Regions from separate parts of the Porphyromonas pogonae genome, predicted to be linked through region 2. Evidence: riboswitches for the same ligand, from Rfam matches in the RefSeq annotation. Region 2 holds a riboswitch; each other region holds the start of a gene.
What was found. Region 2 has a riboswitch for cobalamin ahead of VYJ22_RS04075 (TonB-dependent receptor). Riboswitches for the same ligand answer to the same signal wherever they lie in the genome.

Region 1 (8,010 bases), 660 kb from region 2:
ACAGATGGCATTTATATCATAGAATCCCACCCCGGCTATCATTTTGATAGTTTTTGCCATTTGTATCGCACCCCACCCCAATGATCAGCAACACACCATACCCAGGGGTATTGACAAAGGGGTATCTGATGTTGTATCTTTGTATATCAACAGAGCAAGACTAAGCCACCCTAATTTACAACAGAGAGATGCAAAAGACGAATGATATATTACTGATGATTACGAATCAGAAACTATTCCTCCAGACTTCATGCCTTGCCCTCCCCTACTTTACATGCTCCGACTCATCCTTTTTCATATAATTATCTAAACATTGTACTATATCCGATGTGGTGATTTCGATTTGTCACCTACCACACGTCATGTGTAAATCTCATCCAAATCTTATCCTATAAAGACTACTGACCTATCTATAAAGACGAGCGACTTGTCCACTAAGACAAATGACTTATCATATAAGAGTGGCAGGCTCATCATAATAGGATATGTAAAACATGTAACTTAAATAAGAATACCATCATACTATGTAAAGAAAAGGCTTGTAAAAAGCCCACATCTTTCAAATATTAATTATCACACCCCAATCGCGAGCAAGGATTTATTTAGGAGCCGTGCAGCAGACAATATGCCTCTAAAAAACCAATTTCTTATTTAGACTTTGTACAAATAAGCAGAAAGCTGTAACTGTAAGATGAGAAATTCCATCATCATTACACGTTTTTTTAATTTACTTAGTTTAGAACATATCAGCATATTACCTTCGTGCGGTAACATGGATAATCAATCTTTATTTTTGACAAAATGTCAAAAAGCAATTCCACCCTCAATAAATTATGATCAAGGCCTGCTAAAAAGCATAATATACACCTTAGGCCCACATAAGAGACTGCAAAAAAAGGCAACTCATGATGGCATATAATTTTATCAAACTAAAATATAATTCAATTTGTGTAAGAATTATATGACCTAAAATATTAAAAAAACAAGCAATTTGCGCCGAAATTTGTGGTACACTATAAGTATGAAAGACATTATTCATAGCCTATTAGGTAAAGGATTTTAGAATGATCAAAAAAAGAACATGAAAAAACGAAATTTGTCATTTTATGATTTATTAACACTTAAAAAAGATTTATTTCTTTAATTAGCCCTACATTTACATCGTCATAGGTGATGGACCGATAATCAATCGGGAAATTGAAAAGGGAATCCGGTGTAAGTCCGGAACTGTACCCTCAGCTGTAATTCCTTATTTGGGAATTTTGCAATCACAGCCACTGTTGGGCTTATTACAGACAACGGGAAGGCGCAAAATTCGGGAAAAGTCAGAAGACCTGCCATGACGGGCGAATATCTTGCTTCAGGGTTTAGGAGCGGGAATTATGTACATTTTTTTTCATAATCAATTTTGTAAGGCTTTGCCCTAAGCAAATGCCGCCAGTTGATACTAATAATAAAGGAATGTAACCACACGTACGCAATAACTTACTCCCGTACATCTGTGCTTGCAAACCTCTGAGGATGTGTTACACTCTATGCATGGCATCATAAAATGCCATGAGGTGATGTGCACCCTTACCGTATCACTGACGTGGTTGCAGAAGGCTTGAACGGATATAAATATTTTTTTTAATAAAACTACACTTAAACGTTACAATAACATTTTAACCGAGGTAATATTATGATGACGAGTAAACAGTACGAAGATAGTCTCAGAAAAATGAATCTGAACGTCTACTTCATGGGAGAAAAGATTGACAACCCTGTGGATCATCCTATGATTCGTCCGTCCATGAACTCCGTTGCTATGACCTACAAGTTGGCCGAAGAACCGGAATATCAAGAACTCATGACGGCAACTTCCAATCTCACAGGAAAGAAAATCAATCGCTTTTGTCACTTACACCAAGGCACTGACGACCTTGTAAAGAAGGTAAAGATGCAGCGTCTCTTGGGACAGAAGACTGCAGCTTGTTTCCAGCGTTGCGTAGGTATGGATGCCTTCAACGCCATATTCTCTACGACTTATGAAATGGATCAGGCTCTGGGAACCGAGTATCACAAGCGGTTTACAGACTACATGAAGTTCGTTCAGGACAATGACCTTGTTATCGATGGCGCCATGACCGACCCCAAAGGTGACCGTGGCCTGGCTCCCTCACAGCAGGAAGACCCCGATCTCTATGTACATATCGTAGAAGTACGTGAAGACGGTATCGTGGTATCAGGAGCCAAAGCCCACCAAACGGGAGCAGTAAACTCGCACGAGCATCTTATCATGCCCACAATAGCCATGAGGGAGGCCGATGCCGACTATGCAGTATCCTTCGCTATACCCAGCGATGCCGAGGGTATAACCATGATTTACGGACGTCAATCATGTGACACAAGAAAGATGGAGCCGGGTGCTGATATTGACCTTGGCAACTCACAGTTTGGAGGCCATGAGGCTTTGGTCGTATTCGACAGAGTATTCATCCCTCATGAGCGCGTATTTATGTGTAAAGAATATGATTATGCAGGTATGATGGTGGAGAGATTTGCCGGCTATCACAGACAATCCTATGGTGGTTGTAAAGTGGGAGTGGGTGATGTGCTCATCGGTGCTGCAGCTCTTGCGGCAGACTACAATGGTGTACCCAAAGCCAGCCATATCAAAGATAAACTCATCGAGATGATCCACCTCAATGAAACACTCTTTGCCTGCGGTATCGCTTGCTCTGCTGAGGGTTCACAGATGCCTGCCGGAAACTATATGATCAACCTGCTTTTGGCAAACGTTTGTAAGCAAAACGTAACACGCCTTCCTTATGAAATAGCACGCTTGGCAGAAGACATCGCCGGAGGTATCATGGTGACTATGCCTTCTGAGCAAGACTTGAAGAATGAAGAAGTAGGACCACTCGTAAGAAAATATCTTGTGGGAGCCAAAGGTAAAGACGTAGTGAACAGAATGAGAGTACTACGCCTGATCGAAAATATCACTCTGGGTACTGCTGCCGTAGGTTACAGAACGGAATCTATGCACGGTGCCGGATCACCGCAAGCTCAGCGTATCATGATAGCCCGTCAGGGAGATCTTGAATCGAAGAAAGAGTTTGCTCGAAATATTGCAAAAATTGACACTTCATTGGACAAATAGACCTGTTGACCTTAATCAATGACCAAACAGATGTTTAATATGTATAGTGTGAACCGCGTGTTGCGTGAGAGAGTAAGTCCTCTCTTACGCTCGCACGGCGGTGATTTACAGTTATGCTCCATCAGCGGAGATCTGGTTAAGGTACGTTTCACAGGTTCGTGCCATGGCTGCCCCTCTGCCAGTGAAACAGTAGAGCGGGTGGTACAAGCAGCTCTACGGGAAGAATTCCAAAACGAGAATATCGAGGTGAGAGTAAACAATGAAGTAAGCGATGATTTGATACAACAAGCCAAACGAATATTACGACACGAACAATAAAAAAACGACGAAACTAATACTAAATAAACCATATCCCTGTCTTATGAATTGGAAAGAAATCTATCAACAGAAAATCACAACAGCAGAGGAAGCTATCAAACACATACAAAACGGACAAAGAGTAGCCGTATCACATGCCGCAGGGGTTCCGCAGGTTTGTATCAAAGCCTTGTGTAACAGCTCAGACAAGTTCAAAGATGTAGAGATCTATCACATGCTTTGCTTGGGCGACGGTGAATACATGTACCCCGAAAAAGCTTCTAACTTCAGACACATCACCAACTTCGTAGGTGCCAATTCGCGCAAGGCTATAGAAGAAAACAGAGCCGATTTCTTCCCGGCATTCTTCCACGAAGTGCCTGCGATGATCAGAAACAAAACGCTCAAGATAGACGTAGCCTTGGTGCAGGTATCAGAGCCTGACGAAAACGGTTATTGCAGCTTTGGTATCTCTTGTGACTACACCAAACCCGCAGCCGAATGCGCTCCTCTCGTAATTGCTGAAGTGAACAAACAGATGCCATATATAGGCGGGGACAATCTCATCCATGTATCCGACCTGGACTACATTGTAGAGACAGACTATGCCCCCTATACCCTACCGGCAGCTAAGATAGGCAATGTAGAGCAAGCTATAGGAAAAAACTGTGCCAACCTCGTACCCAATGGAGCTACACTACAGCTGGGTATAGGTGCTATACCCGATGCTGTACTGCTCTTCCTGAAAGACAAAAAAGACCTGGGTATCCATACGGAGATGTTTTCGGACGGTGTAATGGAACTTGTGAAGTCCGGTGTAGTAAACGGCAAGATGAAAACACTGCACCCCGGCAAAATGCTCGCAACATTCCTCATGGGTAGCAAAGCCCTCTATGACTTTGTAGATCACAACCCAGACGTGGAGATGTATCCGGTGGACTATGTAAACAACCCCTCAGTAATAGCCCAAAACGATAATATGATAAGCATAAACAGCTGTATCGAGGTGGATTTGATGGGACAAGTTGTTTCAGAAAGTATTGGTGACCGTCAGTTTAGTGGCGTAGGCGGTCAAGTAGATTACGTTAGAGGTGCTTCACTCTCCAAAGGAGGTAAGAGTATCATGGCTATGCCATCGACTGCTCGTGGAGGTGCATCCTCACGCATCGTGACCCGCATAGCCGATGGTGCAGCGGTAACGACATCACGCAATGAAGTGGACTATGTGGTAACAGAGTACGGCATAGCTCACCTCAAAGGAAAAACATTGAGACAGAGAGCCGAGGCTTTGATTTCCATAGCTCATCCGGATTTCCGTGATGACTTATTAACCTTTTATCGAAAGAAGTTCGGCTGACTCCAATCTATTGACCAAAAACAAAACCAATAAACATTAAAAAAATGCAATTATTCAAACTTAAAACAGTCATTCACGAGTTCGATAGTTTCGAATCCTTTGCTAAAACATTTGAACTGAATGAAAAGGATTTGGTGATCACAAACGAGTTCATCTACGAGCCGTTTATGAAAGCGTGCAACTTGCCCTGTACTTTTGTGATGCAGGAGAAGTATGGACTCGGTGAGCCCTCAGATGAGATGATGAACAAGATCCTACATGATGTCAAAGGCAAGACCTTCAATCGTGTTATTGCCGTAGGTGGCGGTACAGTCATAGACATCTCCAAGCTGTTTGTCTTGAAAGATTTGGATGATGTATTGGATGCTTTCGATCACAAAAAACCTCTCGTCAAGGACAAAAAACTCATTATCATCCCCACTACATGTGGTACCGGTAGCGAGGTTACCAACCTATCTATTGCAGAGATCAAGAGCCGTCACACCAAAATGGGCCTTGCCGATGATACCATCCTTGCCGATGATGCCGTGATAATAGCCGGACTGCTAAAGGGGCTTCCGTTCAAGTTCTATGCATGCAGCGCCATAGATGCTTTGATCCACGCTATAGAGTCGTACGTTTCGCCCAAAGCTAACCCATATACCAGAATATTCAGTGAAGCCGCATGGCAGATTATTATAGATGTATTCCAAAATATTGCCGAGAAGGGTCCGGAATATCGTTTCGAGAAAATGGGTGAGATGATTATGGCCAGTAACTTTGCGGGTATAGCCTTCGGCAACGCCGGCGTAGGTGCCGTGCATGCTCTCTCATATCCCCTCGGAGGCAACTACCATGTACCGCACGGTGAAGCCAATACTCGCTTCTTCACCTCTGTTTTCAAAGCTTATTTCAGCAAAGACCCCAAGGGTTCTATTGTTGAGCTGAATAAAAAATTGGCTGCTTTACTACATTGTGCTCCAGAGGAGGTGTATGATGCTTTGGACAAGTTGCTCAATACACTGCTTCCTCCACAAAAGCTCAGAGAGTATGGAATGAAGGAAGAAGAAATAGAACTCTTTGCCCAGGCAGTAATGCAAACACAACAACGCCTGCTCGCCAATAACTATGTAGCACTATCGCAGCAGGAAATTGCCGAAATCTACAGAAAATTGTATTGATCCTAATATTAAATAATAAATAAAAGACCGCAAACTATGGAGATTAAGGAAATGGTGCAACGCGCACGCGCTGCACAAAAGGAGTATCAATCTCATTTTAATCAAGACGCTGTAGACTTAATGGTAAAACTTGCAGCAAAAACGATTTATGACAATGCTGAAATCCTGGCTCGTGAAGCTGTAGACGAAACAGAAATGGGTGTCTATGAGCACAAGGTGGCTAAGAACCGCAACAAGTCAAAAGGAGTATGGTACAACCTCAAAGGAAAAATCTCAATGGGAGTACTCAACATCGATGACAAAACGGGGCTTATCGAAATAGCCAAGCCTATAGGCGTAGTGGCCGGTATTACTCCGATGACTAACCCCATCGTGACCCCGATGTCAAAGATTATCTTTGCTCTCAAAACCAAAAACGCCATCATCATCGCTCCACACCCCAAAGCTAAAAATTGCTCGGCTCATGCTGTAAAACTTATCAAAGAAGCAGTAAGCGAATTCAATGTGCCGGCTGATCTGATCCAGGTGATCGAAGAGCCGTCTATCGAAGCAACAAAGGAGTTGATGTCTGAAGTAGACGTAGTGGTAGCTACAGGTGGTATGCCTATGGTACGTTCTGCTTACTCGTCAGGTAAACCTTCGTTCGGTGTAGGCGCCGGTAATGTACAAGTGATCCTCGATCGTTACATCGACTTTGAAGATGCAGCAGAAAAGGTTATTACCGGACGCTCTTTCGACAACGGTATTATCTGCTCGGGCGAACAAAGTTTCATCTATCACGTCAATGATAAAGATGCAGTATTCGATGCATTCCGTAGCCATGGAGCCTATATTGTTCCTGAAAATGACCGTGACAAAGTGGTAAACGCTATCTTCGAAAACGGCGGTATAGCTCGTGACATCGTGGGCAAGAGTGTTCAGACAATAGCCCGCAAAGCTGGTATTGATGTTCCTGAAGGCACACGTGTCCTCGTAGTGGAAGCACATGGTATAGGCAAAGAAGATATTATCTGTAAAGAAAAGATGTGCCCGGTATTGGCTGCATTCCCATATACTAACTTTGAAGAAGCTATCAATATCGCAAAAACCAACCTGTTTATGGAAGGAAGCGGACACACCGCAGGCATCCACTCGAACAATCAGGCCAATATCATCAAAGCCGGTACTGAAATCTCTGTTTCCCGTCTTATTGTAAATGCTCCTTGCGCTACCACAGCTGGTGGTTCCATCCAAAACGGACTTGCCGTGACCAATACTTTGGGCTGCGGTACCTGGGGCAATAACTCTATTTCGGAAAACTTCACATATAAACATCTTCTCAATATTACCCGTATCGCTCCAATATCTGCACGTATACAAGTGCCGAGCGACGAGCAGATCTGGCAATAAACGTTAAACACACCTACCTATTTATATTATATGGATTTTAACTTGACAAAGCAGCAGGAGCTTTTTCTGCAAATGATACGCGCCTTTGCCGAGCGAGAAGTAAAACCTTTGGCGGCGGAAATCGACCGCGATGAGCGTTTCCCTATCGAAACGGTACGTAAGATGTCGGCTTTAGGCATGATGGGAATACCCTTTCCTAAAGAATACGGAGGTGCCGGCGGCACCAATGAGATCTATTCTATGGCTGTAGAAGAGTTGTCACGTCACTGCGCTACCACCGGGGTTGTGCTTTCGGCTCATACATCTTTGTGCTGTGCTCCTATTTTCGAGCACGGCACCGAGGAGCAGAAACGCAAATACCTGCCTAAGTTGTGTAGCGGAGAGTGGATCGGCGCTTTTGGCCTCACAGAGCCCAATGCCGGAACAGATGCTTCAGCTCAGCAGACATTTGCCGTGCCCGATGGAGACTCTTATGTCCTCAATGGTACAAAGATCTTCATCACCAATGCCGAATACGCTCATGTATACATTGTTTTTGCCATGACGGACAAGAGCAAGGGCGTCAAAGGAATCTCAGCTTTCATTGTAGAAAAAGATATGCCGGGGTTCAAGATTGGTAAGAAAGAATTGAAAATGGGTATCAGAGGCTCTGCAACATGTGAGCT
Region 2 (8,010 bases):
TCAAGATACGAATAGTTCACCACTATGGGTTCAGGTTTACTTCCCCGCAAGTCCATCTTAATATCATTCCCTTTGGCAGGACTTATGACTATAAGAGGTGAAGCTCCCCCAATTTCTGATCCTTGAATGCGCAAACGTTCTGTTTTCAGAGAATCTCCCCCCATCGTCTTGATAAGTTGTCCCAAACTATCAATCTGAGGCAAATTTGTCCCATTAATTGACTGCAATTGTTGCATCTGCTCTTGATGCGAATAACGAGGGAAATGATGATAAATGAGTACCAACCCGGAGATGAACCAAGCAACAAAAAGAATACTGAGAATAGCCCCTAAGATGCGATGGGTATTAATGATAAATTTTCTCATGGTGAATCTTTTAATTAATAGCGAAATAATATTTGCCGTAAGGCTGTAAGAATCTACAATCAGAACTTACGGCCTTACGGCAAAACCAGACTTTTTATAAAGAGTATTTCAAAGAAACAATGAAATTCGTCGGAGCGTTAGGCATCAATTGATTTTGATTCAATGCTCCTACATAGGTCTTTTTATTCAGGACGTTATTTACATTCACTCCCAAAGTGAAGTTACAGGGCAGTTGGTATTCTGCACCTAAATTGAGTAAGGTATACGGCTCAAAATATAAGTTGTCAGCATATGATCTGTAGATCTTACCTGTATAAGTAAGCGCATAGTTCAATGACAAGCCTTTGATCCATCCCTTATCAAAAGCATAAGAGCCATAAGTGTAGAAATTGTGTTTGGGCACATTGTTCAGAGGAGTGTTCTTTGCTTGGTTGTATTTCAGATATTCATTGTCCTTCATCTCGCCCACCCTAACATCGTTAAGCGCATAGCCGGCAGAAAGACCCAGATTGGGCAGCGGGGTATACTTTACTTCTACTTCAAAACCCTTGCTATTGACAGAAGCGACTTGCCCCAGTAGTCTTTTGGACACTTCCTTACCATTTTCCATGATTTTGGTAGTCCCCAGTGACATTACATCATTATTTTTTCGAATGTAAAAACCTGATACCATCGCAGAAAGCTTATTGTTGATTTCGTATCTTGCGCCAAGTTCCAGTTGGTAACCGCTGGTAGGTTTGAAGATTGATTTGGTATGTTCCACATCTATCCTTTTTCCGTCTGCATTAATATATATGTATCGAGGATCAGCGATACGTCTGTCGGGGATATAAAAACTTCCTACCGACGAATAAACGGAAAGATTCTCCATAGGCATATATACAAGACCAAAACGGTAGCTCAAAGATCCGGACTTAGTACTACCATACTCGGATGATGCCGGGTCATCAAACTTACGCTTACCGTCTATAACCGGTATTTTATCATTGAGAGCTCTATAGTCATACCAGTCATACCTGAATGAGAGCATTCCCTTTAGCCGTTGAGTAAACTCCATTACATCGGAGGCATAAATACCATGAACCCACATACGAGTAGGAGAAGCTTTGCTGAAGCGACTTGTCATAGGCCCTTTACTCTCAGGATTAAATACAGAAACTACAGAGTTAAGTCCGGGACCTTGAACATCTTTACCCAAATCATATCCGGAAAAAGATGTTCTTCTCATATATGAAGTACTATAGCCAGCAAGGATATGATTGGACACACTACCCATTTGGAATGTCCCTGCGATTTCCAGTTGATTTTGGAATGTTCGAGCAATGTGAGAGAAACGAAGAGGGAAAACGAGCTGCACACTATCTATATCGATATATTTTTTACTACTCTTATTCTTGATGTAGTAAGGATAGATAGGCTTGTCACTGGTTCTGTAACCCAACTCCTCCGTACCGAAATAATCTATATCATCATAACTGAATGATGAATAGTTGGATAGTTTCCAATCATTATTTATCGTATAAGTATACTTTAGAGAAGTGTTCCAAGCCTTATTGTACATAAAATCCGACTCATTATTGAATCTCTTGTCTCGAGGTATACCCGGTCTTACAGCTCCTTTGGGCAAATAAAATTTATTATCATCGGCTGTGTATACCGTATCAGGCATAGTGGGTGGCAGTCCTATTTCCGTACCATAGGAATCACTTCGAGCCTCTGCTCTCCAAACAAATTTATGAGCACCATGGGTATAACCTAATGCTGTATAAGCAGAAAGGCGTCTGTCACCGGTATTTCTCCAGTGATCACCACCAGAATAGAACACTCCGGCATAAAAATTGAGAGGTCCGGTGATATTTCCGCCCAAAGATAAAGCTGCCTCACGATAATTAAAACTTCCATATCTCAAATGAGCATTGAGTGAGCGCTTATACGTAGGCTCTTTGCGCACAATATTGAGAATTCCACCTACAGCTGAGTGACCGTAAAGCACAGAAGCCGGGCCCTTCAGCACTTCTATCTTCTCTACATTATATAGATCTCCAAAAGGATAAGAATTAATAGTCGTACGCTCGTCCCTCACCCCATCTATCATAATAGGAGAATCATTGAATCCTCGAATAGATAAACGTTGAAAAGCTCCATATGAAGTACTCATATTTACCCCGGGTACAAACTTTAGAGCTGTTTGCAGATTAGTTATCCCCCGCTGCAATAGTACATCTGTATTGAGATTATTCACTGTAAGAGGGGTTTTCTTCAAAGAAACGGGGATTTTGTTGAGGTGAGCTTCCTTACGAAAAGCAATCACTTCTACACTGTTCAGATTCTTCACAGAATCTTTGGCAAATTCGTAATAGTCGTCTTTCTTCTGCGCATGAGCACTGACAGCAGTAAGCAAAGAAGCACTCAACAGACAAAGAGTAATTTTTTTGGTCATAAATATCTATTGTTATAAAAAGATGTTACAATGCAACTATCCCGGACACTAATCACAAATAGATATTTACTTCCCAAAGGCTCATTTGCTATCACCATAGCATTGGCTACGGTACATAGTGATACTCATATTAGGGTAAACATTTCATGACCACAACTCCCGGATCAATTCATTTATAGTTTCAGAGGCAGGTTTCCTGGCTCTTCCCATTATCTTTGCGCCTTCCCATTTTCTTTCTATGCTGATATAGTGGCGTTTGCAAAGACTATCCGTAAAAATCAATAAGCCTACTTAAATATTACGGAAGGAATTACAGTAGCGGGTACTGCTTCGGTATTGCACCGAATTCCCTTTTATGCGCTGTTATTCAACGCATCACCTTTGAATCGGGTAGCAAAGATAATGAATTATTTAGTCAAAAGGAATTTTTAGTCACAAGACTAAAGGGCATGCCTAAATTGACATGCCCTTACTCGCAATTTGAGACTGTTGCAAAAGTCAACAGTCTATATTAGCACGTATTAAAAACACATCAATACCCAAACGTTATAATATAGATAGAGGGGCATTCATTGTGAATCCCCCTCTGTCTATATTATAAGTAATTCGGAGTAAAGCGGACTATGCCTCTAACTTACGAGATCCGTCGGAAATAACGACATCATAGATCTTTGGTTCACGTCCGTATTTTTCTTTATATTCTTTGGTCACTTCTCTCACAAAACCATTATAGAGCCCGTCTCTGACAAGATTAATGGTGCACCCCCCAAAGCCTCCGCCCATAACTCTCGAGCCGGTAACGCCACTTTTGCGAGCAAAATCATTGAGAAAATCCAGTTCTTCACAGCTTACTTCATAAAGCTTGCTCATGCCATGGTGGGTTTCATACATTTTTTGCCCTACTGTTTCATAGTCTCCTTTTATCAAAGCATCACAGACATCCATTACTCGCTGTACTTCTTCTATAACGTACTCAGCACGCATGTAATCCTCTTCCGTCACTTCCTTCTTTACTTCTTTGAGCATTTCCATGGAAGCATCACGCAGAAACTCTACTTCAGGGTGACGAGCACGGATAGCGGCAGCCACTCTTTCGCAGCTTTCGCGACGTTTGTTGTAAGCACTACTTGCAAGCTCATGCTTCACTACACTATCTACAAGCACCAAGCGGTATCCTTTAGGATTAAAAGGGTAATACTGATATTCAAGGGATTTACAGTCAAGGCACATCAGGTTATCTTTCTTACCGAAAACCGACGCAAACTGATCCATAATACCACATTTGACACCGCAGTAGTTGTGTTCTGTAGCTTGCCCTATCAGAGCCAATCGGAATTTATCAATATCCAGTTTAAACAGGTCATTGAGAGCGAAAGCAAAAGTGCTTTCGAGAGCAGCAGAAGAAGACATCCCCGCCCCCAGAGGTACATCACCTGCAAATACCGTGTCAAAACCTCCTATCTTGTAACCCAATTTCTGAATTTCACGACACACGCCAAATATATATCGAGCCCAACTTTGAGAAGGAGCATCTTCCTCATTGAGGCCAAACTCAGCAGACTCATTCAAATCCAAAGCATAAGCACGTATTTTATCAGTATGGTTGAGTTTGATTTCAGCGACCATAGCTTTGTCTATAGCTCCGGGAAATACAAATCCGCCATTATAGTCGGTATGCTCTCCAATGAGATTGACACGTCCGGGAGAAGTGTATAATGTACCTTCTGATTGGTAAAGCTCTTGAAATTTGTTTTTGATTGACTGGATATCCATAGTTTAGAAAATATTTATGAGATTAAATGTATTAATGAAATAAGCTCCTGCAAGGCCTCTACACAAAAGCTAGAGGTAAGTGCAGGAGCTTAACTATTGATCAAAATCCGAGGTTAAGTTTATTGTACTTTGTTCATATTAGGATCAAAGTCTTCAGGCAATTGTTTTACTTTATGTCCTACCAAAGCATAATAAAGAAGGTAAACTTCTCCGATGACTACGATAGTCCAAGTCCACTGCCAACTGCCGATGCTATCAGCAAAAATACCTTGAATCAAGGGTAATACAGCACCACCTACTACACCCATCATCAGTGCACCTGAGCCCTTTGCGGTATATTTGCCAAGTTTGTCTATAGCAAGAGCAAAAATAGCAGGCCACATAATAGAATGGAAAAGGCCTACGAATACAAGCAGAAGAGGATTACCCGTAAACATGGACAATGTAACCAACACTCCGGCTCCTATAGTGGTAAATACCAACTGGGTATTGGCTGATATCTTGCTTATAAAGCTACCACACAAACGACCAATAAGCATACCGAACCAATACATAGATGCAAGCTGGGCAGCAGCACCGGTGGTATATCCATGATCCTTGATGGCATATAGGTTGATGTTACTACCTACAGCAACTTCCACACCTACATACATAAAGATAGCTATTACACCCAAAGAAAGATGGCTAAAACTCCATACGCTGCGCGAAAGTTTTTCGTCCTTAGCTACAGAAGTTCCTGCAAGATTAGGCAAGTTGAGACGGCGTACAATAAAATAAAGAATCGCAACAAAAGCAATCAATACCACCATAGGGATGAATAGAGATTGTACTTTAATATCAGCTCCACTGGCACCACCAAACACTACAAATGCAATGAAAAGCGGACCTAAGGTAGTCATCACCGAGTTACCTGCACCGGCAATACTCTGACGTTGTACGCCACTGGTGCCCTTCACATCACAAGCCACAATGTAGGGATTCACCGATGCCTGCAAATAGGTAAGACCGGTACCTGCAATAAAAGAACCAATAATGAATATGAAATAACTAAGAGGCAATACAATAGATCCAAAATTGAATGTTACAGGCCATTTCACATATTGAATAGCACTAAACTCAAAGAAAGCCAAGGCAAGCACCAAGAGAGCTATACCTACAAGGAGAGCTTGCTTGTAGCCTTTTTTCTCCAAAGTGCGTGCACTTGTAGGCCCCATAATCAGATATGCCAAGAAGAACGAGAAATTAATAAACGTGGTCAACGTATTCGTCATATCTCCCGCATCCTGAAGGAAGGCGGCCTGCATAGGCGCTTGGAATTGCTGGTTGATGCTGGTAATAAACCCGATCAAAGCCATCAAAATTACCATGGTAATAAATGGTCCCATGTAATTTTGTTTCTGTTGTGGAATTGTTGATTGAGACATTTTGTAGATGAATCTTATTTATTATTAATAATTAATTTTGATTTCTATTTTTTTGAAAAAGCAAATACTGTAGTACTCTCAAACTTCTCATCCGGGTTGAGGCGTGTAGTGGGATAATCAGGTCTATTAGGGCTATCAGGGTAGTGCTGAGTTTCTAAACAAAAAGCTGCACGAGCCGGATAGCGAGCATCATGTTTTCCTCTCATATTACCACTCATCCAATTACCTGTATAGAGTTGCACTCCGGGCTGATCTGTATACACTTCCATAACTATATTGGTCTTGGGAGAATAGCATCTGGCACAGAAACCCAGCTTACGTTGCGGTTTGTCCAATATATAAGTATGATCATACCCCCTTGCCCATACGAGCTGATCTGTCTTTTCATCTATACGCTCCCCTATTTCTTTGGGTGTAGTAAAATCCATGGGAGTTCCGGCTACATCCTCAGGTTTTCCATAGGGAATAGCCGTTTCATCTGTTGGGAGATATTGCTTGGCATTGATTTCCAAGATGTGATCGTGCACTGAGCTATCTCCATTGCCAGACAAATTAAAGTAAGAATGATTAGTGAGATTAAGGACTGTAGGTTGAGAAGTCGTAGCTTCGTAATCGATAGCTAATTCGTTTTGGTCAGAAAGGGTATAAGTTACTTTCACTTTGAGTTCGCCGGGGTATCCTTCTTCTCCGTCTTTTGACGTGTAGTTCAGCTCAAGCTTATTATCGGCAAGTTGCTTAGCATCCCAAATCACACTATTAAAACCCTTTATACCTCCATGCAATGCATTGGGGCCGTTGTTCACGGCAAGGGTGTATTCTTTATCATCGATTGAAAATTTACCTCGAGCGATACGATTGGCATACCGGCCACAAATCGCACCGAAGTATGCTTCCTCAGAGTGGATATAATCTTCGAGACAGTCATGCCCTATCACTACATCTACAAACCCTTTGTCTGATGGGATCATCAATGATACAATCTTAGCACCTTGATTAATGATATGAGCTTCGGCCCCATTCTTATTTACAAGAGAATAAAGACGCACCTCTTTGCTGTCTATCTTACCGCTAAATTTTTCGGGAGACAACTTTGCTTTATTTTCCATATCCATTTACTTAATTTATAAAATTAAGAATAATCCCATCCATAGGACTGCACAATGCAATCTATAGAGAATTTTATTCCTAAACTAATTTAATAGTGGCTTTATCAGGCTAAGTTCTTAATAGCATCCTAAAAAAATAAAAACAGAACTAAAATATTTTATTAAACGCCCTCTAAATCCTTGCAAATTAATAGTGTATTAAATCTACAAGGTTCAAATTTAATCATTTTTTTAGTTTATTGTAATATTTAGCCTGTCCTAAATAAAAATTATTTATAAATGAAGGTATCCTAAAATGAAAAGGCTGAATATTTTGCATGTAATCAGTACATCAGCCTTTGATGGGGCAAACCATCAAGCACGATAATATCCCTGTAAGCATAAGTTGAAGATCAAGAAAACGCCAAGGGCATTCAGATCACTTTTACTCATTTGCACTAACTAAATATCAAAGAGTCGATAAAGTCTACAAATGATTTTGCCCTACAATTATATAATAAAAATGGAAGTCCCCTGACTAACCAATAATGACGCTATATTACAATCTTGCAAGGATATAGATCGGATTGTAAGTCAAAGATACTTTACCTTCAGCATTGCCAAAAAGATCTCTATAGTCCTTTTCAAAACATCGAAGTTTGCAAGGTGTCCAAAAGTTATTAGTTGCGGACACGGCATTTACTCCCGTATGCTTGAGATGTTCCAGCACTTCGCGTGGAGAAGTAAACTCCATGTTATAGTGTTCTTCCTGAAAATAGCAAAGCTCAAAATGTTTTTCGAGCATTGCTTTCAAATCATCACCCTTAGGATAATGCAGACCGTGCCCTGTCAGCGTCTTAATTTCTTTAAGATTATCAGGGCCGAAGGTGCTAAGCAAGAGGTATCCGTCTTTTTTGAGATGA
Region 3 (8,010 bases), 590 kb from region 2:
GGTTGTTAGTCGGGAGGCTATCCCGAAGGTGCATTATGCAATGTACGATAATTATATGGGTAAGTCTGTTCCTGATTTTAATATTTTGGGTAAGCCTTCACGTACTGGATACGTGCATGAGTTTTCTCTTGATGAATTAAATGTAAACGACAAAGATCATTTTGCGATTCTTTTCACATCACAATTACGTATTGATAATGACGGAGAATACTCTTTTGGGGTTATTTCGGATGATGGATGTAAGTTATATATCAACGATAAAAAGGTGATTGATAACGACGGGTCACATTCTCCCGCGATGAAGCGTGGACATATTTTTCTGGGAAAAGGAGTATATTCAATAAAAGTTGAGTATTTTGAGAATTACATGGGGCAGTCCCTACAAGTATATTATGGTTCTGAGACTATTCCCATGCAAACTATTCCATTTTCAAAACTTAATAAATAACCTATGAAAAATTTTAATTTACTCCGATTTTGTGCTATTTTATCTGTAACGTTTAGTACAGCCTGTACTAAGGCTGAGTTGAATCATGATGGAGCGCCTCTTAATGGACAAAACTCCTCATTAGTTAGTCATGTGAAGTCAGGTACACTTCATAATGGAAATATCCCCACTTCTTCCTGGATGCAATTGTTGGATGATGGCAAAACGATATGCAATCTGGCACTTCCCTCTGCCCATGATGCAGGGGCGAGTAAGTCGGGAGGATTTATGTACCTTACTCAAAATAGTAGTCTTAAGGAGCAGCTTGAGTCAGGAGTGAGAGGCTTTGATATCAGGCTTAGAGCTTATGCCAATAAAGAATTGGCTATCTATCATGGTACCGCCAACCAGTACACTGATTTCAAACGAGATGTATTGGATATGATGACTGAGTATCTCGATACCCATCCTACTGAATTTATCTTACTTCATGTAAAACGAGAGGGAAATCCTACGAGTGGAAGTAAGGATTACAATGAGCTAATGAATGAGATTATCAAGAGTCATCCGCAACAAAGCCGGTTTACCACGATTTATTCACCTTATCAGACTGTCGGTTCTCTTAGAGGTAAGTTGGCAATTCTTTTCCGTGATAACGTTCCGGGGCTCGATAATTTTTCATATTTTCAGCTGTGGAGCGACAATGCTTCTTTTCGTTCTTTCTTATATTCAAAGCAGGGAAGCGTTTCGGCTCAAGTGGAAGATGAATACAAAGTGAAAGGCGTTTCTGATTCATCTAAATGGAAAGCTATCTACAATCATCTCAGTGCTTCACGTGCCTCTAATGGCACTTCGCTTTATGTAACTTTTTTAAGTGGTACGGGGGTGTTTTTCCCCCCCAAACGTGTTGCCGGGAATATGAATAGGCTTGCTGTAGAAGATCTGAGGAAGAATTCTGTCCCCGTAAAAGGCTTGTTCTTTATGGATTTTTGCGGATCAGACAAGGGTAAAGAGCTTACCATGGAGCTAATCAAGCAAAATCTATAGTTGCATCTTTTATTACAACACGTAAAGTCAATAACAGGATAGTTTTTCTTTGCGTGTTGTAATTATCTCATTAGACAAAAATATTGAACAAATACATAACACTTGTAAAATAATGAAAGAGCTAAAATGTTTACTCCTTGCGGCATCATTGCTGTGCCTCGGCATCATCCCATTACAGGCCCAGCACAAACAGGATACTGAAGCCACAGTGACTCTGGAAAAAACCTACGAACCTGTCAAGGTAATGCCTATCAAAGGCAGCAAAGTAAAGAACGTTGTCTTTATGATAGGCGATGGCATGAGCTTGGCACATGTATATACGCTGTGGGTTGCCAATAAGGGGCGTCTCAATCTGGAGAATGCACAAACGATAGGATTGTCCAAAACTTACTGTACAGACAAACTCATCACTGATTCCGGTGCTTCAGGTACGGCTATGGCTACCGGGCATAAGACGAAATATCATATGGTGGGTACGGATCCTGATGGTAAAGAACTCAAGTCTATCACTACATATGCTCGGGAAAAAGGTCTCTCTTCCGGTGTAATATCGGTGTGTCGCTTGTATGACGCCACGCCAGCGGCTTATTGCTGTCACAATGTCGATAGGGAAGATTACTATGATATTGCCAAAGATTATCTCGATTGTAATGTCGATTTTATTCTTGGTGGTGGAGCCAACTATTTCAACAAAAGACCTGATAAGAGGGATATTATCAAAGAGATGAGAGCAAAAGGTTATCAAACGCCTATGAAGTGGGATGACGTGGCCGCCATTAAGTCCGGTAAAGTATTTGCCGTATTGGATACGGTGGATATTCCCGAGCCTAAGATTCGCAAAGACGTATTGGCAAAAGCTTCGGTGAAGGCAATGGATCTCCTTTCTGCTAACAAAAAGGGATTTTTCCTGATGGTGGAAGGCTCACAAATCGATGATTACGGACACTCCAATGACTTGGACATGCTCATGCAGGAGATGGCAGACTTTGATCGTACCATAGGAGCTGTGATGAAATGGGCTGAAAAGAATGGCGAAACGCTCGTAGTCGTTACAGCTGACCACGAAACGGGAGGGCTTACGCTCGTAGGTGGTGATTTGCAGAAGGGAGAGATAAAAGGTAAATTCTCTACAGGTGGGCATAGCGGTGTCATGGTTCCTGTATATGTTTATGGCCCCGGTGCGGAGGAGTTTTCCGGTATCTATGAAAACACTGCTCTTTTCGACAAAATAAAGAAAGTCCTAAACCTGTAAAGCATGACACAGAGGTCTATTACATGGCGGGTTGTAATTGCTGTATGGGCTATGCTCTTGGGCGTATCGGAGATATGTACGGCTCAGGAAACTAAAGCTACTAAATACAACTTGCCTTACAAAAACACATATGTCAAGGAGCCTCTGGTCACGGACAATGTGTATCGTACGCTACCCGCGCACAAAACACCCGTACCGTCTTTTGCCCAAGCCAAAAATATCTTACCCGAACCTATCTGGGATGGGTATCCTGATGAACTAGCAATGTACTGGAAAGCATGGGAGTTTGCCGTCAGAAACCTCAAACATCCGTTACAGGGATCAGGGTTTGTCTCTACGTACTTCGATACAGCGTACAATGGCAATATCTTCATGTGGGATTCCTGCTTTATTCTCATGTTTGCCCGTTATGGCACTCGTTTATTTCCTTTCCAGCAGACGCTCGACAACTTTTACGCCAAACAACACCCTGACGGCTTCATCTGTCGTGAGATCAAAGCTGATGGTGCCGACTGTTTCGAGCGTTATGATCCTGTAAGCACAGGTCCCAATCTTCTGCCTTGGTGTGAGATGGTGTATTACAAGCAGTTTGGCGACACCGAGCGTTTGCACAAAGTGTTTCCCGTACTATGTGCCTATTATAAATGGCTCAAACTCAACCGTACTTGGCGCAACGGTACTTATTGGTCCAGTGGCTGGGGTACCGGTATGGACAATATGCCCAGAGTGTCTCCGGAATACAATATGATATTCAGCCATGGTCACATGATCTGGTTGGATACCAATCTACAGCAACTTTTTATTGCCAATCTCTTGCTTGAGATGGGGCTTTATCTCGAGCGTTGGCAAGAGATTGAGGACTTTGAAGACGATGCCAAGTTGCTCAAAAACTATATCAGCACCAACTTATGGGATGAGAAGAGCGGCTTCTTATATGATCAATATGCCGATGGCAAACTCAATTACACCAAAGGCATCGGTGCATACTGGGCTTTATATTCCGATGTGCTCGACTCGGCAAAGCTCGATAGGCTCACAGCAGAGTTGGACAACCCGAATACCTTTAACCGTAAATATAGGGTACCCTCGCTCAGTGCAGACAATCCTAAGTACCGTGACAATGGTCGTTACTGGCAAGGGGGGATCTGGCCGGGTACCAACTATATGGTGATCAACGGGCTTTACAACAAAGGATATAAAAAACAAGCTCTCGAAATAGCACGCAATCATTATAGCCAAGTACTCGATGTTTATCGTCGTACCCATACCTTTTGGGAGTATTACGCTCCCGAAAAGGCTGAGCCCGGCTTCATGGCGCGTAAGGATTTTATAGGTTGGACAGGACTGCCGCCTATTTCCATTCTCATAGAATACATGCTGGGGATCAAAGGTGATTATATCAATAATACCATTACATGGGATCTCAACGAAACGGTAAGGCACGGTATCAAGCGATATCCCTTCGGACCCACAGGCTCTATCGATTTGATTGCATCGGCTCGCACAAGTGCAGCCTCGAAACCACAACTTTCCATCAAAACCAATAAAGCGTTCAAGTTAGTTGTCAACTATGGCGATCGCACAGAAACCATAGCGGTTACCCCTGATCGCACCAATTACTAACCTACAAAGCAGTGAGGGGACCCCACACAAGGGAACCCCTCTCTGCTCTTCATGAATTTCAGGGTAGTGTACCGCTATTTCAGGATGTATTCAATCTCTTGCATCAGGGTGTAGCATCATATTCTAACTGATAAAAACACAACAAATACTCACTACACATGCCTGGTTATAAACTGTTGCTATTGGATCTCAAAGAGGATTTGCCGTTGGCATTGATGCAAAACAAACGAAAATCTGACTTGGCAGTCTTCAATTCAGCTGTTTTTATAACAACTGAGCGGATGTTTAGTCTGACAAAAATCAGAATTTTGAAATCGTCATATTGATGCAAATGTGGCTTAATATGTTTCAAAATGATGTAAATGTACTGTTGGGTTTGGCTTTTTGAAAGATTGGGTGGCGCAGTGACTTTTGTATAATTGAGCCTCTTGAGGTGTAGAGGTAGATCGCAGTCGTTGTTTAACTGAGATAAAGTTGTATTTTAACTAAAACACAAAAGTATTTTAACTAAAACATTTCGGTGTCATAACTAAAACAGGAGAGTCCTTTAGTTAAATTAGCGAGACATTTTAATTAAAATACGGGTGCATTTTGAGCTTTCCTACAGAAAAAGCCGTAAAGAGGTGCAGGTGTCCTCTATACGGCTTTGTTGTGATGGTCAAGTGTAGTTGGCTACATTTTGACAATTTGATATTTTATCTTTTCTATTGCATTTTGACAAAGTGTAAGCTTCGTGGAGTGCATACCGCTGCCAGCAAGTCACTGAGCGAGCGTTTTGCTGTATTCGTGGGGTATAGGTGATGTTTCGGAGTATTCATACGTGTGGGATAAAAAGTAATTGTCATCAAGACAAAGATACAACATCGTACCCCCCTTTGTCAAGAGGTGTAACCCTATTTTTTTACTTTTATCCTGAAGAGATGTGAACTTACGGTGCCCTCATTTGGTACCCGATTTGCTCTGCCCTGCAGCTACGGTGCGGTAGCCTATATTATCTTTCTTTTAGTCTCATGTAAAGTGATAATCCTAACCAGATGTGTTGCCACAGGAGTGGTGATGCTTTTCTTTAGTGGCTCTCAGGGCTAATGATTATTGGGTTGTACGAAGAGTCACAATTTAAATTTTTATATCTTTGCTTAGCTGAATCGGATGCGTATAACTTTATTTAATGTAGGCTTTTATTGTATTCGTATTAGAGCAAAGCTAGCGACAGGTGGTCGCAACTAACAGGACATTCGGTTCAAAGATATTCTTTGCATGGAATATCGATTGATTAAAAGGGAATTTGGTGTAATCCCAAAGCTATCCCCGTAGCCGTAAAGTCGTATATGTCATAGTATAATGTCACTGCCACAAGCGGGAAGGCACTATGATTTAGACTGAGTCGGAAGACCTGCCGAAGTATCATTACCGATAATATAGACGAATGTTTGATATCACCTATATGTCTTATCGGGTTGTGGGAGTCCTTTTGTTTTAAGTTCTTTCGGGTTGAAAAGAATTTTATACAACAGTCAGTGTATGTACTGCTCCTCCCGCTATGAGGTCAGAGCTTCCTTTCCTTGTATTTTTCTTGGCGATCCGTATATAATAAATATCAAAAAAATCGCCTTGATGAAAAAAAACATCTGCTTTTTTTACTCGATCTTGCTGGTACTTCTGTTTTATTCTTGTAATGGAAATCGTAGCAAAAACACACAAGCGATAGATAGTGTATCTATTGATTATGCCGACTTTTCGTATCCTGTCCAATTCAAATATGCCAAAGGTATTGAGGTGAAAAATCATGATCACTACAAAGAGGTCATGGTATTTAGCCCTGACACTCCTGATACTATGGCTACCTATATATTGTATCCGCGGGGTGAGAAACGTCCTCAACTATCATGTCGCAATTGCTATTTCATACCTGTTCCCCTGAAAAATATTGCCTGCTTATCTACTACTCAAGTGGGAGTATTACCATTGCTGGGCAAGGTGGATAAGCTTGTAGGTTGCTCCAATATAAAAAATATCTGTAATCCGGAGGTGCGTAAACGCATCAGTGAGGGTAAAGTGCAAGAGATAGCCCGGGGTATGGCTAAGAATATAGAGCAGATAGCCGCTTTGCACCCTGAGGTGGTGCTACAGGATTTGTCCAGAATGTCCGACAAGGACGAGGAGCTCATAAGCTCCGGTATCAATACCGTACTCTACAATGAGTGGAAAGAACGTAATCTCCTGGGGCGTGCGGAATGGATGAAGCTTACTGCCATGCTCCTGGGCTGTAATGCCAAAGCCGACAAATTATTCTCCAAAATAGAGGAAGACTACCTCAAAGCAAAAGAGCTGGTGGCGCAACAAACCGATACTATCCCCATCATGTATGGTCTGGACTATAAAGGCACGTGGTATCTGCCGGGTGAGTTTAGCTATCCCACCTCTATGTTTAGAGATGCAGGGGTTAAGTTTGACTATGCCGAGGGCAAAGTGAGTAGCCAGCCCTGTAGTTTCGAGCGCATCTTTAGCCGTCACCGCCATGCAAAGATATGGATATGTATGATGACTGGTAAGATTTTTACCATGGCTGACTTCTTGGCGCTCAACGACCGGTACAAGCATTTTGATGCTGCGGCCAACGGCATGGTGTTTATAGACCGCAAGCGAGTCAATGAGAATGGCGGCAATGACTTTTGGGAGAGTGGTCTCTACCGACCGGATTTACTGCTCAAAGATATTATCAAGATAACACGTCCGCAGTTACTGCCTGACTATGAAACAACTTATTGGATGCAGCTTAAGAAATGATGAAGAGAACTAACATCGCTTTTGTGGCAGCGGCATTGCTTACGCTACTCTGCTTTTTCCTTGATTTGATATGGGGTAGTTTGGATATATCCATGTCCGATGCAATAAACGCCTTGTTCAATACCTCCGCTATGGATACTACGGATTATGTAATACGCAACTTCCGCCTACCCAAAGCGCTTACCGCTCTTTTTGCAGGAGCCGGTATATCTATAGCGGGATTACAGATGCAGAACCTATTTCGCAATCCGCTGGCAGATACATCTATCTTGGGGATCAATAGCGGAGCAGGTGTAGGTGTAGCTATCTATACCATGTCGTTTACCATATTTCCGGGACTTATATAGACATCGGGGGTAGCCAATACTTGGGGTATAGTATTATCATCTTTTATCGGAGCGTTGGTGGTGCTTATGCTCATCTCCGGTATAGCTTCATGGCTCAAGGATATTATATCTGTACTCATCGTTGGGGTAATGATAGGTTTTATGGCAAGTTCCGTAATCTCGATACTCCAGTTTTTTACAGACAATGAGACGCTCAAGGGGTATTTGCTCTGGTCATTTGGTAGTGTCTCGGGTACAACATGGCGCCAGTTGCAGGTTATGATGCCTGTCGTTTCCATAGGATTGTTCTTATCCCTGATGATGCCCAAATATATGAATGCTCTGAATATCGGTGAAAACTATGCCCGCAGTGTAGGTATCAGTGTGGGCAAGGTACGTATGGCACTCATACTTATTACCAGCATTATCAGTGGTTGCATTACGGCATTCACGGGGCCTATAGCTTTTTTGGGTATCGCCGTACCGCACTTTACACGCATGGCTTTCAGGACCTCGGACAATAGGATACTGATCCCTGCAACGATGTT
Region 4 (8,010 bases), 410 kb from region 2:
GTGACATTGTAAAATCTCCTTGCTTATAGTCGATTGCTGTAGATAAATAGTCTGAGAGTTGAGGTTTCAGATTTTTATCACCAAGATACAGAACGAGTTTAGACATCATTGTCTTTTCATACCGATAATACAGTTCCTTCAAAGTAGGAGTCTTGAACCCTGAGGCATAAGTGGCTCTCCAGTTTAGTCCCGGCATTACTTTGTACAACAACGAAACTTTGGGGCTAAATCTGAAACCGAAATGCTCATGCTCTATAACTCTGAATCCGTAAGTGACATTGAAGCCCTTGGTAACATTCCACTCGTCTTGTGTAAATAATGCAAATGAATATGTATCTTGTATCTTGTCGCCTTGCAACCTATGAGGAGCTTTGAGAAAATCCTGATTATACTCTACGCCTGTGGTGATTTGATGATTATGTATGTTGAATACGCCTTTTAGATTTGCGATCATAGACTGTTGCAAAGTTTGGCGTTCATGGTCTCCCGCATAAAAAACGGGATGATAAATACTTCCCTGACTATCAACATATTCCTCATGAGTCTGTGCTTTATATTTATGTAAATATTCATCCCAATTGTAATTGACATCAAAAAGCAAATAATTTTTCCTTCCTAACTCATATCTTCCCCCCATATTATAGCTTTGACTTACATAAGCCATATTGAATGTACTATACTGAGGATTTCCCATGGGGCGGTATATATCCTTTTTATAAAATTGGGCTTCGAGATGCAAATTCAGGTTTTCATTGGCAATAAATCCTATTCTCTGACTGATACTCCAATCCAGGAATTTATTGGCAGTCTTGGTTACACTATTATCATAAACTACATTTCTGTAAAGCTCTTTGTCTGTATTTTTCCAACCATCAGAGCGCTTTAGCGTAAATGAAGTCTCACTACTCCACCTCTTCGAGTTTAAAACAATCTTATCAAATTGGCGTAAATCATTGTATGAGCCGTAACGCGTCGTATTCTCTAATTTAAAAGGGTGTGTAACACGCTTGGTTATGATATTGATCACACCGGCTATAGCATCAGATCCATAAAGTGAAGATGCCGCCCCCTTTACAATCTCAATACGCTCAATGGAAGAAGGACTGATTTTATTAAGATCTACTTGTCCTCCCATAGTTTGCGGCAACCTACGCCCATTGAGCAGAATGAGTACATAACCACTACTCAAACCATTCATCTGTAGCCCCGCACCCATATCTGTCTGATTAAAATCAAATGAAGGAGATATAGCCGAAAGGATTTCTTCCAGACTTTTCCCCTGATAAGAATTCAATGTTCGGGAAGATATTACCTCTGTTTGTACGGGAGCATTATGTATCTTGTGCAGTGTGCCCGTTCCCGTAACAACGACAGAGTCCAGATGATAATTCTCCTTAACAATGGTATCTTTTACAGACGTTTGACCACAAAGATGCCATGGCAATAGAAATAACGATAACCACAATGGCAATGATTTCTTGCTCATCAGATGTTGTAATAAATGTTAGAGGTAAGAAAGTCGAGTGTACAAAATCTATGGTAAGTTTAAGCGCACCTACTTCATTACCTGTGAAGTGTAAGTGATATATCTAATAACAGAATATAAGCAGGTCTTCTGGCTCTCTTCCGATAACATCGACCTTCCCTTCTTCCTGTGGAGAAAGTGGCCAATAGTAAAAAGACGTTATCGTTTATAAAGATCACAGCTGCAGGTACAGCTCCGGTTTTACACCGGATTCCCTTGAGTCACGCCACACCTTTGGGATGTGAACGGTGATTACTTTATTCTTTCACAAAGGTATCAATTATATACTTAATTCAGCAATATGTCCATTCTTTTTGAGAAGTTTGGTCAGTCATTTTACGCACTACAGCACGTCATTTCCAGTGATAGTAATATCGCCCAATAGGCAAGAGAGCAATATACAAGATGGGGTAATGAAAAGGATACAGGATGCCAAAGTCACATAGCCTTCAAAGCTTTACTCTAAGGTGTGCGTACCTTGTGCTCCATTTCAAAAGGTATCACCATAGAGAGCTCCATGAATCCCATATACACGCCGTCTTCATACCACGGGATTTGATAGATGAGCTTCTTCTTACCGTTTTTCTCTATGGTATAAACATGCTTGGTTTCATTTTGCATCATCGACTCCAGCATGGCTTTCGAGGCGCCGTGATGGCAATCCAGTACATTGGAGCCCGTAAGAGATACTCCGTCTTTTTCGTTTACTTCACGTGATTGGCGGTTCATCTCGATAATGGTGCCGTGATTGTCAACCACGGTGACTGCAATGTCAGCTTCTTCAAAGTATTTAAGCATAATCGTATTGGTTGTGCAAGGTTATTAACTCGTCACAAAGGTAAGATTATAAAGAATTACATAACTATCTGATGCAGTTATTAATCATCTTTTTTGCTTCATTAAATCAAAAGGCGTACTTTTAAGCAAATAATAACCACAATTAAGCCGCCATATCTATGTTTGATAATACACAAAGAGCTTTTATAGCTATCAATAAAGACCATGAAATATGTCTTCTTCCCCAAATGGCAAATAGGCACGGACTCATTACGGGTGCTACCGGTACGGGCAAGACGGTAACACTGCAAACCCTTGCGGAGACGTTCAGCGAGATGGGAGTGCCCGTGTTTGCCGCCGATATGAAAGGTGATCTCTCCGGAGTATCTATCATGGGAGGGGACAAGGACAGTGTGCACAGGAGGGTGCAGGAGTATAAACTCGAGGCCAAGGGGTTTGATTACAAGCCTCATCCCGTCATGTTTTGGGATGTCTTCGGCAATGCGGGGCACCCCATACGCACCACTGTGACGGAGATGGGGCCTTTGCTGCTCGAAAGACTACTGATGCTCAACGACACTCAGTCGGCAGTACTCTCCATTGTGTTTAAAATTGCCGACGACCATGACCTCTTGCTCATCGATCTGAAAGATCTGAGCAAGATGCTGGAGTATGTGGGAGCCAATCGCAATGACTTTAGTAACAAATACGGCAACCTCTCGCCGGCCAGCATAGGAGCTATACAACGCAACGTGCTTAGGCTCGAAAACGAAGGCGGAGACAAATTTTTCGGCGAACCGGGACTTAATATCGAGGACTTTATACAGACCGATCAGGGCAAAGGTGTCATCAACATCCTGGCGGCAGACAAGCTCATGCAATCGCCTAGGCTCTACACCACATTCCTCTTATGGATGCTGGATGCTCTATATAACACCCTGCCGGAAGTGGGCGATATGGATAAGCCCAAGCTCGTATTCTTCTTCGACGAAGCCCACATGCTTTTCAACGACATGCCCAAAGTATTATTAGAGAAGGTAGAACAGATCATCAGGCTCATACGCTCCAAAGGAGTAGGAGTATATTTTGTAACCCAAAATCCCGGCGACATACCTGAAAACATCCTGGGGCAGCTGGCAAGTCGCATCCAACATGCCCTGAGAGCCTACACTCCCAACGATGCCAAGGCAGTCAAAGTAGCGGCCAATACCTTCCGCCCCAACCCTTCGTTCAAGACAGAAGAAGCAATTACCGAATTGGCTACAGGCGAAGCACTCATATCGTTGCTCGATGAAAAGGGCGCCCCCGGCATCGTAGAGCGGGCTTTTATACTCCCACCCGAAGGTCGGATAGGAGCCATCGCCCCGGAGCAGCGGCAGAGGATCATCAAGCAATCAGCCGTGTATGGCATCTATGAAAAGGCAGTTGACCGCGAGTCGGCATACGAGATACTCTCGGGCAAAAGCCGTGAAGCCGAAGCACGCAAGGCCGCTGCCGAACAGGAAAAAGAATGCGCCCGCCAAGAAAAAGAGCTGGAGAAGCAAAGGCGTGAAGCTGAAAAAGCCGACAAAGCTCGTAAGTCGCAAGAAGGCGGTTTCATCGAAGACCTGATCAAACAAGTAGGCAAATCAGCCACAAGACAAATCAGCAACGAACTGGGGCGCAATATCACCCGCACAATATTCGGAGCTATTTTCGGCAAGAAAAAGTAGCGAACCAAAGGACTCTCAAAGGTCGATTTAAAGCAAATCTTAACAACCTTTGAACCACATGCCGACAGCTCGCTGAAAATATGTCGACAGTTTCGGCTGAATATGTCGACAGTTTCGGCGAAATATGTCGACAGTTTTGGCTGAATATGTCGACAGTTTCGGCAGGATATGTCGACAGTTTTCTCCCCCTCACACAACAGCCCACGAAATCAGAGATTGCAGAGGCTAACTCCTCCGGCCTTTGCATCTCCCTAAAAAACTCATCGGAGGAGTTACTTAACCATATAAACCATGGCAAATAAACCATTGGCCTACACGCTCAATGAGCGCAAAGGCACCCTCGGCAAATATGCCGGCAAGATCGTAATCCAAGCACGCCCCACGGGCAGACAACGCATTGACCATCGCAACTTCTGTGAGGAAGTGGCTCGAGCCACCACATTTACAGGAGCCGAAGTGGAAGCCGTGTTGCGCTTGGCAGCCGAAATAGCCAAAAAACACGTGGAAAACGGCGACATTGTAGACTTCGGAGACCTCGGCACACTCAGCCCCAGCTTCCAGAGCAAACTGGTGGAGAAGGGCAAAGAAGAGTTCATCGTGAACAAACACATCACCAAACCCAAAGTACTGCTCCGCCCCAATGCCCGTTACTTTAGGCTCGAAGGGGTGAGCTATGAGCGCATCGAGATGAAGCCCAAGAAGCCTGCCAAGCCGAACCCAGGCTCCGACACACCGGGTAATTCAGGATTGTAAGAGCCTAAATGATAGAGACGGAGTAGAAAACAGGCTCTTGCATCCGGAGCACTATATAAGCTCCGGGAGCAAGAAATGTCTCTACTTCGTCTCCATCCGATCAGCATCGCCACAAGCATACACAGAGCTCATCACCATGCCCCACCCGAGCCAAAGTACTGCGCCAGCCGTACATTCATTGCCAATTCGTACAGAAACAGCCAATCATCATTATTACTCAATGCCGCCAAATGCTTTTTCTCATTCATGTCCAACTTATATTCGCGAGGGTTGGACATATATCTCGTTTCCCCATACACAGTCTCAAGATGTTGTCTCATATCAGGAAAATGCACCCGTACCAACCGCTCCACTTCCTCCCGCGCAGCAGACGAAGGCGACGCATCATAACGCTCCAATGCCACAAGAAGCAGTGCAGGGTACTCAAAAAGACGATTCGTAGCCTCCAGCACTTTCACGGTGTATTGCCCCCGACGAGCATCACGACGCAAGCCCGCACTCAGCTCCTTGACCCGTGCACAGCGCTTGAGCTGCTCATGAGCAGCCGTCAGCAGGCTGTCATGTGAACGAGACCACACCCCCGGGCGGATGCTATCGGGCAGATCGATCAAAGAGAACTTACCCACTCCCCAAGCAGGATTCCTATGCCCATTTTTAACCAATGCTCCATCGAAGAACGCAGCAGACTTCTCCAACAATCGGATCATCTCCCAATCAGATGCCGAGGTACCGGGGCCAAACTCACGCTGAGCATAAGCTTTTTGAAATTCATCTAACGAACGTTTACCCGACCAGCCGTACTCGGCCTGTCCGATCCATCCGCGCCACACCGTTTCCCAATGCGGCGAACCATCGTCCCACGCCGTAGCGAGGATACCTTCAAGCTTGTTGTCGGAGATAAGCCGGCTGAATGATTTTATTTCAGGTAAGCGCCCATTGTCACGAGGCATAAAGGGCGAATCGCCCGCCGAAGCCGCCGTAGCTCCCATCACCCTCAAGCCATTGTGGGCATACCAATCAAGGATTTTGCAATTTCCGGGATCACCTGCATCAGTATATCTCCACCTCATATAAATAGCGTCACGGGGAAATAACTTCAAAGAAGCATCCAAATCAGCCCTTCGCCACAACGAATCAACCTGATCCGGGGTATTGGAATCTTCCAAAAGCCTTCCCAACCCCATGTGTTTCCATGGCATATCATCCCAAAAGATGGGCACCTTACCCTGTGAAGTAACGAAGTTACATACCTTATTAAACCACATCATCTGAAGTTCAAAAGGAGATAATCCTAACTGTTTGCAACGGTAATCCTTGCCCACATCGCCCACTTCATCACCTCCGATATGGATAAATCGAGTATACGGAAAAGCATCTATGGCATCGCGGTACAGGTCAAACTGAAGTTCATAAGTCTTAGGTTCGGCAGGACAAAAGACAAAGTCACTCTCTGGATCTTCACGCAATTCAGGATGATGCTTCAGTATATGCGCTGCATGCCCGAGACCTTGTATGAGAGGCGTGATCTCGACATGACGGTCATGGGCGTATTTGCATAATCTTTTCATCTCTTCTATAGAGATATTTTTAGGCGCAGCTATCTCCGGGCGCCTGCGAAAGCCAAGCTTATCCTCCACTTCCCAGATGATGGCATTGATCTTATACTGAGCAAGACGATCAATACACTTATAATAATAGTCGGGCATAGAAAGATGATGCTTCACATCGAACTGAACGGCACGATAGGCTATGGAGGGATAATCGACGATATTTGCATAAGGAATCATCAGATTCTTATCCTTGGCATCCTGCATGAGCTGACTCAATGTAAGGCATCCGTAGAAAAGACCGGCAGGCGTTTTGGCCTCAATAAATATGCCTTGCGGTTTGATTTTCAAGATATAGCTCTCAGGAGACGAAGGTATTTCAGAGGAATTACTCATCGAGAGCTTTACTTTAAGCCCTTTCTCCTGTGATTTACGGGATGACAATGACTGAAGATCTCCGTAAAGTATAGGCAAAGAATCGATGTCAGAATCATCAATACCCTTGATCTGTCGGACATATATACCACCGTGACCCATCAATTCCACCTTTTGAGGATGAGGTAATATCTCAAATCCGTATTTATCAAGCTGAGCAAACATACTGCTCTGAACACAGAAGGAAATCAACAGAAAGGCAAGTGTAAAAATATTAGATCTCATAGACGATTGTTTTATATGATAAGCAAAGGAAACATTTTACTCTTTTATAGTAAGCTCATTAAGTATGAGCTTGATATATTTTCTAATAGTTCTGTCATGAATAAGCGGGCTTAAAGATCGATAAAAATGTCGGACCAAACAACAGTTATACCTCTTTCAGCAGGCATTGTCCCCTAATTGATGATACTGTATGCCCCTAACCAATGATGTGCATACAACAGGAAAGAGGTAAGCTCTTTTTACAGAACTTACCTCTTTTATCTCATATCAAAGAGATCATAAATCTACTCTGACCTATCTTTCAGGAGCAACTGCCGCAATCGCTGCAATGCTTGCTCTGATCACCCCTGAAACGCGAGTCTATAATCTCACGAAGTCTATCTTGCAAAACTTCGGGCTCTACCAACTGCACCACATCTTCCATAAAAGCAACGCTGAGCATCATCTTAGCTTCATCCGCAGGAATACCTCTGGAACGAAGATAAAACAAGGCATCTTCATCCAACTGCCCCGTAGTCATACCATGCGAACACTTGACATCATCGGCGTAAATTTCTAATTGCGGCTTGGATTGCATTTTAGCTTTATCTGACAAAAGCAAGTTTCTATTATTCTGATATGCTTCGGTTTTCTGAGCGTCCTGAGCCACTAATATGCGCCCCGAGAATACACCGTAAGAGTCATCAGAAAGCACATATTTGAATAACTCATTAGTGTGGCAATTGGGCTTATTATGTTCTATACGGCTATAATTGTCGATATGCTGCGAGCCTGTGCCTATGGCCATGCCTCCAAGAGTAAGGTCAGCATATTCGCCCTCCAATTTGCAGTAGTAGTTATTTCGTGTAAAACCATTATTCATAGTCATACCATTGATAACAATATTACTTTTCTCCTGCTGTAACAAGTGCGTTGAAGTCACTCGCTTAGACGACACACTGCTCTCCTCCAAGTCTGTCATCTCAAACCGACAGCCTTTACCCGCAAATATCTCCACGACTTCCACCGAAGCCAAAGGTATTGAGTCAAGAGTATG

Region 1: another riboswitch for cobalamin. It lies ahead of VYJ22_RS01690 (4-hydroxyphenylacetate 3-hydroxylase family protein); the one in region 2 lies ahead of VYJ22_RS04075 (TonB-dependent receptor).
Region 3: another riboswitch for cobalamin. It lies ahead of VYJ22_RS01955 (ABC transporter substrate-binding protein); the one in region 2 lies ahead of VYJ22_RS04075 (TonB-dependent receptor).
Region 4: another riboswitch for cobalamin. It lies ahead of VYJ22_RS05690 (TonB-dependent receptor plug domain-containing protein); the one in region 2 lies ahead of VYJ22_RS04075 (TonB-dependent receptor).

The regions. Positions count from the first base shown of each region.
Region 1 is NZ_CP143258.1:400,601-408,610, reverse strand. It holds cobalamin riboswitch at 1,152-1,355, shown strand; gene VYJ22_RS01690 (4-hydroxyphenylacetate 3-hydroxylase family protein) at 1,682-3,142, shown strand; gene VYJ22_RS01685 (NifU family protein) at 3,161-3,460, shown strand; gene VYJ22_RS01680 (acetyl-CoA hydrolase/transferase family protein) at 3,504-4,796, shown strand; gene VYJ22_RS01675 (4-hydroxybutyrate dehydrogenase) at 4,841-5,956, shown strand; gene VYJ22_RS01670 (aldehyde dehydrogenase family protein) at 5,993-7,345, shown strand; gene VYJ22_RS01665 (acyl-CoA dehydrogenase) at 7,376-8,010, shown strand, end outside.
Region 2 is NZ_CP143258.1:1,064,468-1,072,477, reverse strand. It holds gene VYJ22_RS04080 (PepSY-associated TM helix domain-containing protein) at 1-365, opposite strand, end outside; gene VYJ22_RS04075 (TonB-dependent receptor) at 460-2,805, opposite strand; cobalamin riboswitch at 2,975-3,203, opposite strand; gene galK (galactokinase) at 3,427-4,578, opposite strand; gene VYJ22_RS04065 (MFS transporter) at 4,698-5,963, opposite strand; gene VYJ22_RS04060 (aldose epimerase family protein) at 6,047-7,108, opposite strand; gene bioC (malonyl-ACP O-methyltransferase BioC) at 7,647-8,010, opposite strand, start outside.
Region 3 is NZ_CP143258.1:478,275-486,284, forward strand. It holds gene VYJ22_RS01935 (alkaline phosphatase family protein) at 1-448, shown strand, start outside; gene VYJ22_RS01940 (phosphatidylinositol-specific phospholipase C domain-containing protein) at 452-1,474, shown strand; gene VYJ22_RS01945 (alkaline phosphatase) at 1,587-2,726, shown strand; gene VYJ22_RS01950 (MGH1-like glycoside hydrolase domain-containing protein) at 2,778-4,349, shown strand; cobalamin riboswitch at 5,569-5,764, shown strand; gene VYJ22_RS01955 (ABC transporter substrate-binding protein) at 5,964-7,136, shown strand; partial or broken gene VYJ22_RS01960 (FecCD family ABC transporter permease) at 7,136-8,010, shown strand, end outside.
Region 4 is NZ_CP143258.1:1,477,670-1,485,679, reverse strand. It holds gene VYJ22_RS05690 (TonB-dependent receptor plug domain-containing protein) at 1-1,486, opposite strand, end outside; cobalamin riboswitch at 1,589-1,776, opposite strand; gene VYJ22_RS05685 (transcriptional regulator) at 1,988-2,323, opposite strand; gene VYJ22_RS05680 (helicase HerA-like domain-containing protein) at 2,482-4,014, shown strand; gene VYJ22_RS05675 (HU family DNA-binding protein) at 4,306-4,767, shown strand; gene VYJ22_RS05670 (family 20 glycosylhydrolase) at 4,899-6,974, opposite strand; gene sufD (Fe-S cluster assembly protein SufD) at 7,276-8,010, opposite strand, start outside.